DNA from 2 places in the Mangrovibacillus cuniculi genome. Region 1 is predicted to be linked to the other one. Evidence: a T-box and tRNA genes for the amino acid it is inferred to sense, from the RefSeq annotation. Region 1 holds a T-box; the other holds one or more tRNA genes.

Region 1 (7,277 bases):
CAATGGGATCTGGTGCTACTGCAGCATTAGGCGCATTTGATTATTTGATTCGTAACTAAAGAAAAAACCCTTCCACCGTGAAGGGTTTTTTCTTTTTAAAGTTTAGCAGCATATTGATTTAACTTTTTACTCATTTCTTCGATTTCGTTCATAAATGAAGCAACTTCTTCCGTAGACATAGCTTGATGTGTTCCAACCGAAACTACTTGTTCTACAACTGTTTTAATCTCATCTATGGATTCCTGCATTTGAAGTAAGGTGTTACTAATTTTTTCTGTAGAAGCAAGTGTATCTTGCGAAAGCTTACGAATTTCTTTTGCCACAATATTAAATCCTCTACCCTTTTCTCCAGCATGAGCTGCTTCAATAGAGGCATTGATTCCTAAAATGTTGGTTTTGTTTGCAATATTTTTGATGAATTGAATTACTTCATCTGTATTATTCATTGCTTCTACCGCTTGATTAGATTGTGCTAAGAGAGTTTGACTAACAGCTGCTAATCCTTCTGCTTTATTATGTATGGTGGTTACTCGTTGATTTGCTTGTGATAAAGACTGAAAAATTTGATCAGATATTTTTCGTAGTTCTCTCTCGTTTTGTTCTTGCATTTGGATTGCAATTGCGCCTATTACTGACCCATCTTCAACTATAGGGTAAGCAAGTCCCGTAAAAGAAACACCAAAAAAGTGTTCTGGAACTTCTTCTTTTATAGCTTTATTATGACGAATACAGTCAGCTAACGGTTCCTGAGGGTCTATTTTCCTCCCTGGACTAGCTCCTATATTTATTTTCTTTCCCGGATAGTATGCAATCCACTCATTTCTATTTGCGATTCCAATTCCAATATCAGGAAGCATCGCATGAATGGTTGGGATTACTTGTACAAACATATCTAACTTACTTTGTAACGTAGTGTTAGTGGATCGAACTTCAATCATACTTTCAACCTCGCTGAATTTTATATATATCTAGTACAATTTAACTATATAGGATAAATGGAGTATTGAAAAACTTGGTTGTGCAATTAATAGAAAAAAAGACTGCTTTTCAACAGTCTTTTCTCCAGTTCTTATTTCTCCACGAAAAACATCGATATCGCACCTAAACCAACATGCGTTCCAACAGACACTCCCATTTGCATAATGTGTATATCGCCAGTAAAGTCTGTATCCATTAGTAACTTAGCTTTCAAATTCTCCGCTACTTTAATATCAGACGTGTACCCAATGATAAGAAAATCTGTCACAGTAGTCTCGTTACGTTTAATGAATTCTTGCGTGTAATGTTTTAATACTCTTTTAAGTCCTCGTTCCTTCCCCACAATTGCCCCGCGTCCATCTTTCATAGACATAATCGGCTTTAACATTAGTACTTTTCCAATCATGGCAGAAGTGTTCGTCAATCGACCACTCTTAATCAGATGATCTAAGTCATCAACAGATAAGAAGTGCTTCACTTTTTTCTTATATTGTTCGTTAAATGCTATGATTTCTTCAAAAGAAGCTCCTTGTTCTCTCATCATGGCACTCTTTAATACTAACCATCCACTTCCATGACTCATACATTTCGAATCTACTACGTGAATTTGCACAATCGAATCTGGAAACTCTTCATAGAAATAATCTTTCGCTAACACCGCAGACTGATAAGAACCACTAGTTCCACTAGACATGCAGATACAAAGAATTTCTTGATGTCCTTCTTCTACTGCTTGTTTCATAATAGATACGTATTCTGCAGGACTAGGCATTCCAGTGGTTGGAAATTCAGGTAGCGCTTCCAAAAGTCCGTAAAACTCATCTGGTTGGATATCTATTCTATCTCTATATGTTTTTCCTTCAATGTTGATTGTTAGTGGAGCTAAGCTGATATTGTACTTTTCGAGTACTGCATCAGATAAATCACAAGTTGAATCAGCCATCAATTTAATCATTAAAATCCTCCATGAGAACTATTGTATTTTTTATCCATTTAAAGAGCTAAAGGCCTATTCCCATCGTACATGGAAATAGGCTAATTGACTATGAAAAAAATAATGGAAGTTGGGATATTAATCGTAATTGTTACAACTTTTCTACTTCTACAGATAAAAATATTTGAACTTTCTACTTTGACACCAGTGATAATATCAAGTAAACTATCAAATGTACGAACAATTACAATTTAATTAACATAAAATATTCGGCTTTAGGAGTGTTTAGTGATGGAGAACGTATTTGATTACGAAGATATTCAATTAATACCCGCAAAATGCATAGTAGAAAGTCGTTCAGAGTGTGATACTTCTGTTACGTTTGGTAAACACACGTTTAAACTTCCTGTTGTACCAGCTAACATGCAAACAATCATTGATGAGAAGGTTGCCACATATCTTGCGGAGAATAAATACTTCTATATTATGCATCGATTCAATCCAGAGACTCGTGTATCATTTATCAAGGATATGCATGCAAAAGGATTAATTGCCTCTATTAGTGTAGGAGTAAAAGAAGAAGAATACGACTTTGTAGAAGAATTAGCGCAACTTGACTTAACACCAGAATACATTACGATTGATATTGCTCACGGACACTCTAATGCTGTCATTCGAATGATTCAGCATATAAAAACTCACTTACCAGAAAGCTTTGTCATCGCTGGAAATGTTGGAACGCCTGAAGCTGTTAGAGAATTGGAGCATGCAGGTGCAGATGCAACAAAGGTAGGAATTGGACCTGGTAAGGTATGTATTACAAAAATTAAAACGGGATTTGGTACAGGTGGTTGGCAATTAGCAGCGCTTCGCTGGTGTGCGAAAGCAGCGACGAAACCAATAATTGCTGACGGTGGAATCCGTACACACGGAGATATCGCGAAATCTGTACGTTTCGGAGCTTCTATGGTCATGATTGGTTCTTTATTTGCAGGTCACGAAGAGTCACCTGGAACAATCGTGGAACAAGATGGTAAATTGTTTAAAGAGTACTTTGGTTCTGCATCTGAGTTCCAAAAAGGCGAAAAAAAGAACGTAGAAGGAAAGAAAATGTTCGTACAGTACAAAGGTGCGCTTCAAGATACGCTGACAGAAATGGAGCAAGATCTTCAATCTTCTATTTCTTATGCAGGTGGAACGAAGCTAGAGGCTATACGTACGGTGGATTATGTTGTGGTGAAGAATTCTATTTTTAATGGGGATAAAACGTACTAATTCTAAATAAGAAGGCATGATGTAAAATTCATGCCTTTTATAATTTCTATTTCACTATTTTAAAAAATCGCTTCTTCCCAATCTGCAGCACATCACCACAAATCATCACTCTCTGCATCTCATCTAGCTCAATTTTCTCTCCATTAATCGCGACACCGTTTTGTTTCACCAAGCGATGGAATTCACTTTTACTATGAATAACTCCTTCTTTCATTAATAACGGTAAAATATCCACTAACAAATCCTTCTCTACCTCAAGCACTAAATCGGGAATATTATCAGGTATTTTACGTTGTTGAAAAGCAATTTGAAAAAACTTCTCCGCTTCCAACATAGCTTCTTCCCCGTGGTATAACGTTGTAATAATCCTCGCTAACTCTAGCTTAATATCCCTTGGATTCTCTCCATTTTCTAATTTTCTTTGGATCTTCTCCACACGATTTGGATGTTCATCTGTCGCTAACTCAAAGTACTTCATCACTAACGAATCTGGCACCTCCATCACCTTCTTAAACATCACTTCCGGCGCTTCCATTATGCCGATATAGTTACCAAGACTCTTACTCATCTTCTCTTTACCATCTAGCCCTTCTAAAAGTGGCATAAAAATAGCAATCTGCTTTTCCTGGTCGAAGTGCTTTTGTAACGTACGCCCCATTAAAATATTAAAGGTTTGGTCCGTACCCCCAAGTTCAATATCCGCTTGTAATTCGACAGAATCGTATGCTTGCATCAATGGGTAGAAAAACTCGTGAATGCCGATTGGTACTTGTGTTTCATAGCGTTTTTTAAAATCTTCTCTTTCTAAAATTCTTGCAACAGAAGTAGTTGCGGCTAACCTAATGACTTCTTCAAACGTTAAAGCAGACAACCACTCACTGTTAAATCGTATCGTTGTCTTCTTAGGATCCAGCACGCGTTGGATTTGTTCAAAGTAAGTAGCAGCATTCGCTTTCACCACCTCATCACTCAACGCCACACGACCTTTCGCTTTCCCCGTTGGATCACCTATTCTTCCAGTAAAATCTCCAATAACGAAAATAGCTTCGTGCCCAAGGTCTTGCATTTGTTTTATTTTACGAAGAACGACTGCATGCCCTAAATGAATATCTGGTGCAGATGGATCTAATCCTAATTTAATTTTTAAAGGTCTTTGTTCTGCAAACGATTTTTCCAGTTTGTTGAGTAATTCCTGCTCCTCAATGATAGAGGATGACCCTTTTTTAATAATGGCTAACTGCTCTAATGGTTGAACTAACATAGGAATGCCCTCCTTTAAATTTGGAAATGAAAATTGAGTTGAATCTAGCTACATTAATTTGACTACTCTGAGTTGTCTTATGGAATATGGATACTCATCTAAGTTCAAGCCACATCACGTGGCTAACGATGAGTTGTTACTGGTCACGTAACAAAAAAACGCCCTTTAGGATATACCTAAAGGACGTTTTATGAACGTGTTACCACCTTTATTTGAGAACTACTCACGCAGCTCTCCTCCATAAGTACGGCCGAAGCGATACTTGTGCTTTGATGACGGACGCAACCCCGATGTAGCCTACTGTAAGTTCGGTACACAGCTCAGAGATGTATTCACGCTAACTCCACATGGGCCTCTCAGCAACCGGCACCTTTCTGTTTGCTTCTGTTATCGCTACTGGTTCTCTTCATCGCTTTTAACGTATGAGAATATTGTTTCTTATTATAAAGTGTTGGATGTAATTGTCAAGAAGATATTTTTACTTTATATAGTAATATGTACAACTAATAAATGTGCCATTCAAAATAAAAAGGCAATGTTCGCTTTATCAACATTGCCTTCTCCTATTATGATGGATTCGTCGTCCACATACCAGCCATTTTCACAAAAACGCGAGGATGTAACTTTAACTGAGCAACCATTAATTCTGCCAAGTCTTCCGGTTGCATCATATTTTCTCCATCACCACTGATTAAATTTGCTTCTACTGCTAAATCAGTCGCCACCGTACTTGGTGTTAATGCGCTCACACGGATATTATGCTTTCTTACTTCTAACATTAGAGATTCCGTTAGACCAAGTACTGCAAACTTGGATGCACTATACGCACTTGTTACTGGTGCTCCTTTTTGACCCGCAGAAGAAGATACGTTAATAATATCTCCCGTTTTACGTTCAATCATCTCAGGAAGTACTGCTCTAGTAACGTTATACACTCCCATCAAGTTCACATCAATGATCTTTTGCCACTCTTCTGGAGAAAGATCTAAGAATCCACCGAATTTGGCAATACCAGCGTTGTTGATAAGGATATCAATTGGCCCAAGCTCTTGTTTTACTTGCCCCACGGCTTCTTGGATAGCTTCTAAATTTGTCACGTCTGCAACAGTTACAGTTGCCTTACCACCTAACTTTTCTACTTCCGCTGCTACATTTTCTAGATTTTCACGAGTTGTACCAACTAGTCCTACATGAATACCTTCTTGCGCAAATGCTAGTGCTGTTGCACGTCCAATTCCACGTCCAGCTCCTGTAATCAGAGCTACCTTACCTTCTAACTTATTCATCGTATCACTCCTACACTTCTTGATTTTTGAAGTATAACAAAAAGTATAGTGAAAACCTAAAATACAGCTTATAAAATGTTCCACGTGTAACATTTTCCAACTAACATTTTAATCCTTGCGACAACCGAATCATATCTCGACATTGAATCCCATTCTCAAAAATCTCCTCGTCATAATTCCTAACAAAGAAATCTTGATCGACTCCTATAATTCGAAAGCCACATTTTTGATAGAGCGCTAATTGACCGATACTAGAATTCCCTGTACCAACTTCAATTGTTTTAAACCCTTTCATTCTCGCTCTCTCTACCGCATCTAACACTAACTGTTTTCCGATTCCCTTACCATGATATTTCTCTACTACTGCAACATTAATTAATTCTACGTTTTCGTTAGAGGTTGGTAAAAGTACATATACACCTATGATTTCGGCTCCATCTTCTGCAACATAGCACTGACCTTTTTGAAGATACTCCTTCACTAACTCTTCCGAAGGATCAGCGAGTAACAACAAGTCTAGCGGAGGTGCTTCCATTTCATCTAAACTTCTAATCTTCATCTTATTCTCCATTCAACTTCATTACCGACTCCATTCGCTCTCCTGCAGCAATGCCAGATAGCACAGCACTCTCTAATCTAGTACGTGTAGCTTGGTCGTCTGGTTTCAAAAATGCATCTCCAGCTAAAAGGATAGGGTTTTCTGAATTCGTCACTTCCACAAACGGTTCGCGTAAAAACTTTACCGCTTCTGCGTAACGCCATTTTTTCAGTTGAACAGACTCAAGATTTTCTAAATCTATTACATGTTGAACTGATTCCTTTATCTTTGCTAGACTGTGCTCATCCGACTCATCAAAATACTCTTTACTCCACTCATTCGTCATATACACACTAACCGTCACGGCTGCAGATACACCTTTCTTCTGGTGATCCACCACTCGTAACACTCCTTCAGGCAAGTCAGTATCTACGTGTCCTGATACAGGCAAATGCGAAGGAGACTTTACGTGAAATAACCCTACTAAGCATGGATAAAAGATAATATCTTCTAGCTTACGCATCGCATCTAAACGCAAAGATACGTTCCCGCTTGTTAGAATCTCTGTTGTTTGTGGAGCTGGAGAAGTAATAATAACCCCACTAGCAGCAATGACATCTCCATTACTCGTTATAAGCTCATACCCAGCATCTGACTCCACAATTTTCTCCACTCTCGTGTTCAATTGAACAGGTACATTCTTCGCTATCCTCTTCGCAAGCGCATTCATACCTTCTACACTTTTATAACGAGGATAATCCTCTCCAAACCAGTGCTCTACAACCCCTTCTTGCAACCATCCATCCACCAATCGCTGAAACTCCCCTGTTCTCACTGTGAAAAATTGTGCTCCATGATCTGCTTTCCCCTCTGCAATTCTACGCGTGGCCATTCTTCCTCCAACACTTCTTCCCTTATCCACTACCAAAACATGGTCGTGGCCTTTCTCCTGCAATGTTTTCGCTGCCATTAAACCAGACATTCCAGCCCCGACAATCACAATTG
Region 2 (7,277 bases), 240 kb from region 1:
TAGCAATCCAGCAACTAATGCACCTTCTAACATGTGGCCAGAAATACGTGTGTCACGTCCGATAATCACTTTCGGACGCTGCTGCTTTGTATTCTTTGTTAATACGTATCCTCCAAAGCGACCTAAACGAAATGCCAACTCCGGCGATAATTCCGTATTAGCAATACCACGTACGCCATCTGTTCCAAAATATTTACCCATAGTTCATTCTCTCCTTTATCGATACGCCTAGGCGTTTTCACTGTCTGGTTCTATTATTCTAATCGTTACATTCTTTGACGGGAAAGACCAAACTACATTGTCCGGTCCATCTACATCTATAGGAATAGTATGTTCTCCTGCTTCTAAGCCACTTAAATCTAATAGTAAAGTAAAAGCAGAACCCTCTAATTCTTGTACAATGGTAGACTCTCCTGAAGCTGTAACGTTCGTACGTCCATTTTTAGGAGTAACAAACTCTACTTCTAGACCATTCTCTAATCCAGAAGTAGAGATGGAAACATCAGAGAACGTTCTCTCTTCTTCCTTTGTAATGTCTACCTGTACCGGAATTTCGTCTTCACTTGCTCGATTTAAACCGTCTTGTAGATTAACCGGTATATTTACCACATCGTCTTCTTCCAATTTGGTTACATCTACTTTCACCTCATAACGTTCGATTCGATCTAGAACGCTTTGTCGGCCGTACAAAGTAATTTCTTTTACATCTGTACTAATAGAGTTCAGTGTAACTCCATCTGGTAGTTTACCTGATTGAACGATTTCAACAGGAACTGTCTTACTAGGGTTTCGTACTGGTACTCTAACTTCCACTCTAGCGGGCTCTACCACTACATTTAATAGATTTAGATCTCTATCCAGCACTCTGATAGGAGCATTGGTTAATATCGTTTCATCTACTTCAGAACCGATATTTAAGGCAGCTTTTACATACGTGATTTGATCTATTACATTTTTTGCACCGACGATTGTTACTTTCGTTGGATCCACAATAGGGGTATCAGATTCAAATCCTTCTGCAAGTTGGGACGTATCGAATTCTGCTTCTACAGAGAATTCCTTCGATACTCTTTCTTGTAAAGAAACATCTGCATACGTTGGATCTAAGGTAACTGTTAGCTTCTCGGAAATATTCCTTACTTGTATAGGAACATTTACTTCGCCTATGTCTGCATTAGACATATCAATAAATACTTCATATTCTTTTTGTGCTCGAGTAGACTGCACAATTGCCCGAGGGCCCTCAATTGTCATCGTGACCGTTGATGGAGCTCCTGTCACTACAAAGTTTTCATTATCGTAAATAACATCCACTGGTACTTCTTCAATCACTTCCAAGCTATCAGAACTACTAGCAGTCTGGGGAGATTGATCTTGGTCAAAATTAACGGATGAATACAGGAGTAATGCTAACAGTAGTGCCACTACTCTCATAAACCATTTACTTTCCATAAACTTATCAATCATTACGCTTCCCCCTCATCGAGAATAGTGAGGAGTTGTTTTGTTTTGATTTTGAAGAAGATAACAACTCTTCTGATAATAGACTCTTTAAATCTTCCACACTCAACCCACGATGTAGCTCACCATTTTTCGTTAATGACACTGCTCCCGTTTCCTCAGAAACAACAATGGTAATAGCATCTGTTACTTCACTTATTCCAATTGCTGCTCTGTGTCTAGTACCCAGTTCCTTTGAAATAAAGGCACTCTCCGAGAGAGGGAGATAACAAGCTGCTGCAGCAATTTGATTTTTTTGTAACACCACCGCTCCATCATGCAATGGAGTATTAGGTATGAAGATGTTAATTAGAAGTTCTGACGTAATTTTAGACTGAAGAGGTATTCCTGTTTCTATGTAATCACCTAATCCAGTTTCACGCTCGATTGATAAAAGCGCGCCGATACGACGTTTTGCCATATAGCTTATAGACGTACCAATATGGTCAATAATTAATTTCGTTTCTTCTTCTTCTTGATTGCCACTTCTAGCGAAAAGTCTTCCTCTTCCAAGTTGCTCTAATGCTCTCCTCAACTCAGGCTGGAAGATAATTATAATGGCCAAGAAACCCCACTCGATTACTTGTTCCATCATCGCACTAAGCGTATCAAATCCTAAGAACACACTAAGTGTTTGAACAATGATAATAACAAAGATCCCTTTTAATAGCTGAACCGCTTTGGTCCCCTTGATTACCATAATTATTTTATATATGACAAACCAAACTAATAATATATCAATGATGTTAGTCATGTAGTCTAACATCATAAAGTCTTCAAAAGGCATATTTCATCCTCCATCTATATAATCATCTTTTGATGCGTAGGAATAGGGGTATCTTTTTCATTATAGCATACTGGAAAATAAAAACGTAATTACGGTCATGTTACGAGTTAATGATAAATTCATGATGTAAATACCTTTCCTTAACTAAACAAAACCAGGTGAATCATCTATCCGACTCACCCGGTTTGTCCTACTTTTATGGCACAAATTGTTTTCCTAACTTTTTCATCTGGTACCACAACCATTCGAATGCTTGATCAATCTCCTCAATCTCACCAGTTACGGAACCAGCAGAAGCTAAGTATTTATCGCCATTTATAACAGTAACACTTCCATCTACTTTTCCTTCAATTTTGATGTTACCGTTTCGCACGATTACATCACCTTGAACCGTTTCACCTGGTGGAACCACTACAGTATCACCACTAGCAACCAAATTAGGTTGCTTTGTATAGGAGAACTCATCTGTTCCGTTCCAAGTAGTAAATAAACTGCCACCCATCAAAACAATAAACATAGCAGCCGCGGATAATAGAGGGTATTGTTGTAACCATCTCTTTGCACCGATACGTTTTTTCTCTTTCGGTAGTTTATCTAATACATTCTGTGTGAAATTATCTGGTGCACTAATATGAGAAGTACTCTGGACAAGTGCAATAACTTTTTTCAATTCATTAAAATGCTCTAAACAGTCCTGGCATTGATTTAAATGCGCCATTAACTGTTGTTGTTCTTCTACCGATAAATCGCCATCTAAATAATCATGCATAGCATTGATCATTTCATCTGAACATCGCGTCAAGGTCTTTCACCTCTTTATAAGTGTCTTAATCGTTTGCGAAGCGCTTCTCTTCCTCGGTGTATACGCGTCTTCACAGTTCCAAGAGGCATATCTAATATTTCACTAATCTCTTGTAAAGGCAATTCTTCCATATACTTTAATAAAATAACTGATCGATACTTTTCTGGCAATTGCATTATCTCTTGTTGTATTGTATGACCTATCTCCAATTGTTCTACTTCTTCATCAGGTTTTAATTCCGTAGAAGCAATTTGAGAATACATCGTTAAACCTTCCGTCCCTGCAACCTCTGCATCTAAATAGTAATCAGGCTTTTTCTTTCTGATACGGTCAATACATACATTAGTGGCTATCCGAAACAACCACGTGGAAAATTTCCGATCAAGATGATACGTATGAATATTTACATATGCACGAATAAACGCTTCTTGTGCCATATCTTCCGCTTCATGACGGTTACCAAGCATTCGATAGCATAATTGAAAGACTTTATCTTTGTAAAGTTCAACAATTTCACCATACGCATTCTGATCACCAGCTAATACCTGTTTAATTCTCTTCTTTACTAGTAAGTCCATTTTCTATACCCTCCGCCTCTGCGGCTACCTTTTATACGTATAGGTTTCAAAAAAGTTTCACCGTTCTAAAAATAATTTATAGGTTTATTCTAACAAATTTTTACTATATATGTTTGTACTTTTTGTAAAAAGGGGATAAAGTATATATATACCATTTGCAGGAGGAATGACTGATGAAGAGTTTAGAAGAACATATTGAATATTGTCGTCAAAAGATGGTGAAACTCGCTTCAAAGTATTCCTTTGCACACTCAGAAGTAGTTGCAGCAAGTGTAGAACTAGATCAACTATTAAATCAACTATGGCTAGAAAATAATAAAAAGAATGTCAGGAAGTCCTGACATTCTTTTTTTGTTACGTGAACAGTAACCACTCATTTTCAGGTGTGTTTTCTTTCTATCACAAAAGCTTCTCACCAAATAAAGAGCCAATGAGAGCAACTGCTGTAGCCGCAGTTTTGTTTTTCTCATCTAGAATAGGATTTACTTCTACAAATTCAGCTGAAGTAATTAACTTTGACTCTTCTAACATCTCCATAGCCAAGTGACTTTCTCTATAAGTAGCTCCACCTGGAACCGGTGTTCCTACCCCTGGTGCTTCTTGTGGATCCAACGCATCTAAATCTAAAGATAAATGCACCCCATCTAGATTCTTTTCTTTTAAGTAACTGATAGTTTCATCCATTACTTGAGTCATTCCAAGACGGTCTACCTCATGCATGGTATATACCTTAATTCCTTTTTCCTTAATTAACGTTCGTTCTCCCTCATCTAGAGATCTTGCTCCAATGATAACAATATTCTCCGGTTTTATTTTTGGAGAATCACCGTGTATGGAAGTTAAAGTCGGGTGACCTATTCCTAAACTAACCGCTAGTGGCATCCCGTGTATATTACCAGATGGAGAGGTTTCTCCAGTGTTTAAATCTCCATGTGCATCATACCAAATAATCCCTAAATTACTATAATGCCTTGCTAGCCCAGCAATTGTGCCCATCGCAATACTATGGTCCCCACCTAGTACTAAAGGAAAGTCCCCTTCAGTAATAACTTTATCAACCGTTATGGCCAGCTCCGTATTCCCTTTAGCAACCGCTTTCAAATTTCTCAAATTAGTAGAAGGGTCTTGCACTCTTTCAGCTGCTTCAATTAAAACATCCCCTCGATCTCTTACTGTATGACCGATGTTTTCTAAACGTTCTACTACACCTGCATATCTGATAGCACTAGGCCCCATGTCTACTCCACGTCTCATTTGACCTAAATCCATTGGTACACCTATTAAAGAGATTGATTTCATGAATGTTTCCCCCTTTTTATCTTTCTTCTATTGTAAGAGTAAATAGGAACATGACTCAACTCAACAAAATTTTGCATAACTATTCAGAATATATAATTTTATATTTAGTCGTTTTATATCAATCTTAGCTTGTATGGTGAAGTATAGAGAGACAATTCTCCAATTTGTCCATTCGGTATATGTAGGGTCTGCTTCTAGCGCCACTTTTAAAAATAAATTTCTTTATGTCCATAAACTTATTACTGAGGGGAAGTGTGAAATGTTCTTATGCTTTCTCTCATTGTTATCTTGGTGCATGAGTGCTTGTAGGGGCCATATTCTTTTCTTGCTAAGGGTTTTCTCGCGCCAGATGGGCATAGATAGCTTCTATTCTCTTCTCACGGCGGATTTCCTCGAGCCAGATGAGTATAGAGCGCTCCTATTCTCTTCTCACGGCGGATTTCCTCGCGCCAGATGAGTATAGAGCGCTCCTATTCTCTTCTCACGGCGGATTTCCTCGCACCAGATGAGTATAGAACAACACCTTTCAACTCACATACCTGTAATCTTCATAAAAGAAAACCTATTTAAGATCCCATTACGTATCTCTTTTGTACAAAGTATCATTTTTAATTAAATAAAGGAGACTCATCTAAGAGTCAACCACATCACGTGACTAACGATGAGTTGTTATTGATCACGTAACAAAAAAACTAGCCTACAAAAGTAGACTAGTTTTATGTGATGAGCCATGAAGGACTCGAACCTTCGACCCTCTGATTAAAAGTCAGATGCTCTACCAACTGAGCTAATGGCTCTAAAATTGGCTGGGCTAGCTGGATTCGAACCAACGCATGACGGAGTCAAAGTCCGTTGCCTTACCGCTTGGCTATAGCCCAATAATGTGATAGTAATAGTTTAACCAGAGTAAAGTATACTATGCATAACCAATTACTGAATTAATAGTAATAAAAAAACCTCTATTAAAGGTAAATAAGTGGTGGAGGGGGACGGATTCGAACCGCCGAACCCTGAGGGAGCGGATTTACAGTCCGCCGCGTTTAGCCACTTCGCTACCCCTCCACTTGGATGGTGCCGGCGATAGGAGTCGAACCCACGACCTACTGATTACAAGTCAGTTGCTCTACCAACTGAGCTACACCGGCAAAATATATGGTGGAGGATGACGGGATCGAACCGCCGACCCCCTGCTTGTAAGGCAGGTGCTCTCCCAGCTGAGCTAATCCTCCATATTTTTAATATGTATAAATGGTGACCCGTACGGGATTCGAACCCGTGTTACCGCCGTGAAAGGGCGGTGTCTTAACCGCTTGACCAACGGGCCAGTAAAGTGAAATTAAATAAGCTTCCAACCGGGCTCGAACCGGTGACCTCTTCCTTACCATGGAAGTGCTCTACCTGCTGAGCTATGGAAGCAATGGCTCCGCAGGCAGGACTCGAACCTGCGACCGATCGGTTAACAGCCGATAGCTCTACCACTGAGCTACTGCGGAATCATATAAGCCTGGCGACGTCCTACTCTCACAGGGGGAGATCCCCCAACTACCATTGGCGCTGAGAAGCTTAACTGCCGTGTTCGGGATGGGAACGGGTGTGACCTTCTCGCTATCGCCACCAGACATTATTGCTTCAAATCTCTTTTGTCTCTTAAGACAAAATTTATTTTACTATATTTGAAGAAAAAATCAAGTGTTTTTTTCACCTTTATTCCTTCAAAACTAAATACTGCGCGCCACCAAAGCGTATTGCCGAGAATCACCAAGTTTGACTTGGTTAAGTCCTCGATCGATTAGTATTCGTCAGCTCCACATGTCGCCATGCTTCCACCTCGAACCTATCTACCTGATCATCTTTCAGGGATCTTACTTCTTACGAATGGGAAATCTCATCTTGAGGGGGGCTTCATGCTTAGATGCTTTCAGCACTTATCCCTTCCGCACATAGCTACCCAGCGATGCCTTTGGCAAGACAACTGGTACACCAGCGGTGCGTCCATCCCGGTCCTCTCGTACTAAGGACAGCTCCTCTCAAATTTCCTACGCCCACGACGGATAGGGACCGAACTGTCTCACGACGTTCTGAACCCAGCTCGCGTACCGCTTTAATGGGCGAACAGCCCAACCCTTGGGACCGACTACAGCCCCAGGATGCGATGAGCCGACATCGAGGTGCCAAACCTCCCCGTCGATGTGGACTCTTGGGGGAGATAAGCCTGTTATCCCCGGGGTAGCTTTTATCCGTTGAGCGATGGCCCTTCCATGCGGAACCACCGGATCACTAAGCCCGACTTTCGTCCCTGCTCGACTTGTAG

What was found. The T-box of region 1 lies ahead of tyrS (tyrosine--tRNA ligase). A T-box ahead of a tRNA ligase gene usually reads a tRNA of that ligase, here a tRNA-Tyr.
Region 2: it encodes a tRNA-Tyr, which carries the amino acid that the T-box ahead of tyrS (tyrosine--tRNA ligase) is inferred to sense. The anticodon was not compared.

What each region holds. Positions count from the first base shown of each region.
Region 1 is NZ_CP049742.1:2,638,022-2,645,298, forward strand. Features, by position in the region: gene ahpF (alkyl hydroperoxide reductase subunit F) at 1-59, shown strand, start outside; gene G8O30_RS13275 (methyl-accepting chemotaxis protein) at 96-938, opposite strand; gene G8O30_RS13280 (DegV family protein) at 1,070-1,933, opposite strand; gene guaC (GMP reductase) at 2,204-3,187, shown strand; gene tyrS (tyrosine--tRNA ligase) at 3,234-4,448, opposite strand; T-box leader at 4,625-4,867, opposite strand; gene G8O30_RS13295 (3-ketoacyl-ACP reductase) at 5,015-5,734, opposite strand; gene G8O30_RS13300 (GNAT family N-acetyltransferase) at 5,835-6,293, opposite strand; gene G8O30_RS13305 (NAD(P)/FAD-dependent oxidoreductase) at 6,295-7,277, opposite strand, start outside.
Region 2 is NZ_CP049742.1:2,878,320-2,885,596, reverse strand. Features, by position in the region: gene glmM (phosphoglucosamine mutase) at 1-201, opposite strand, end outside; gene G8O30_RS14675 (CdaR family protein) at 229-1,467, opposite strand; gene cdaA (diadenylate cyclase CdaA) at 1,460-2,287, opposite strand; gene G8O30_RS14665 (anti-sigma factor family protein) at 2,484-3,068, opposite strand; gene sigW (RNA polymerase sigma factor SigW) at 3,104-3,667, opposite strand; gene G8O30_RS14655 (aspartyl-phosphate phosphatase Spo0E family protein) at 3,841-4,008, shown strand; gene rocF (arginase) at 4,067-4,966, opposite strand; tRNA gene G8O30_RS14645 (tRNA-Lys) at 5,691-5,763, opposite strand; tRNA gene G8O30_RS14640 (tRNA-Gln) at 5,770-5,844, opposite strand; tRNA gene G8O30_RS14635 (tRNA-Tyr) at 5,944-6,028, opposite strand; tRNA gene G8O30_RS14630 (tRNA-Thr) at 6,036-6,111, opposite strand; tRNA gene G8O30_RS14625 (tRNA-Val) at 6,120-6,195, opposite strand; tRNA gene G8O30_RS14620 (tRNA-Glu) at 6,216-6,290, opposite strand; tRNA gene G8O30_RS14615 (tRNA-Thr) at 6,310-6,382, opposite strand; tRNA gene G8O30_RS14610 (tRNA-Asn) at 6,385-6,459, opposite strand; rRNA gene rrf (5S ribosomal RNA) at 6,469-6,585, opposite strand; rRNA gene G8O30_RS14600 (23S ribosomal RNA) at 6,736-7,277, opposite strand, start outside.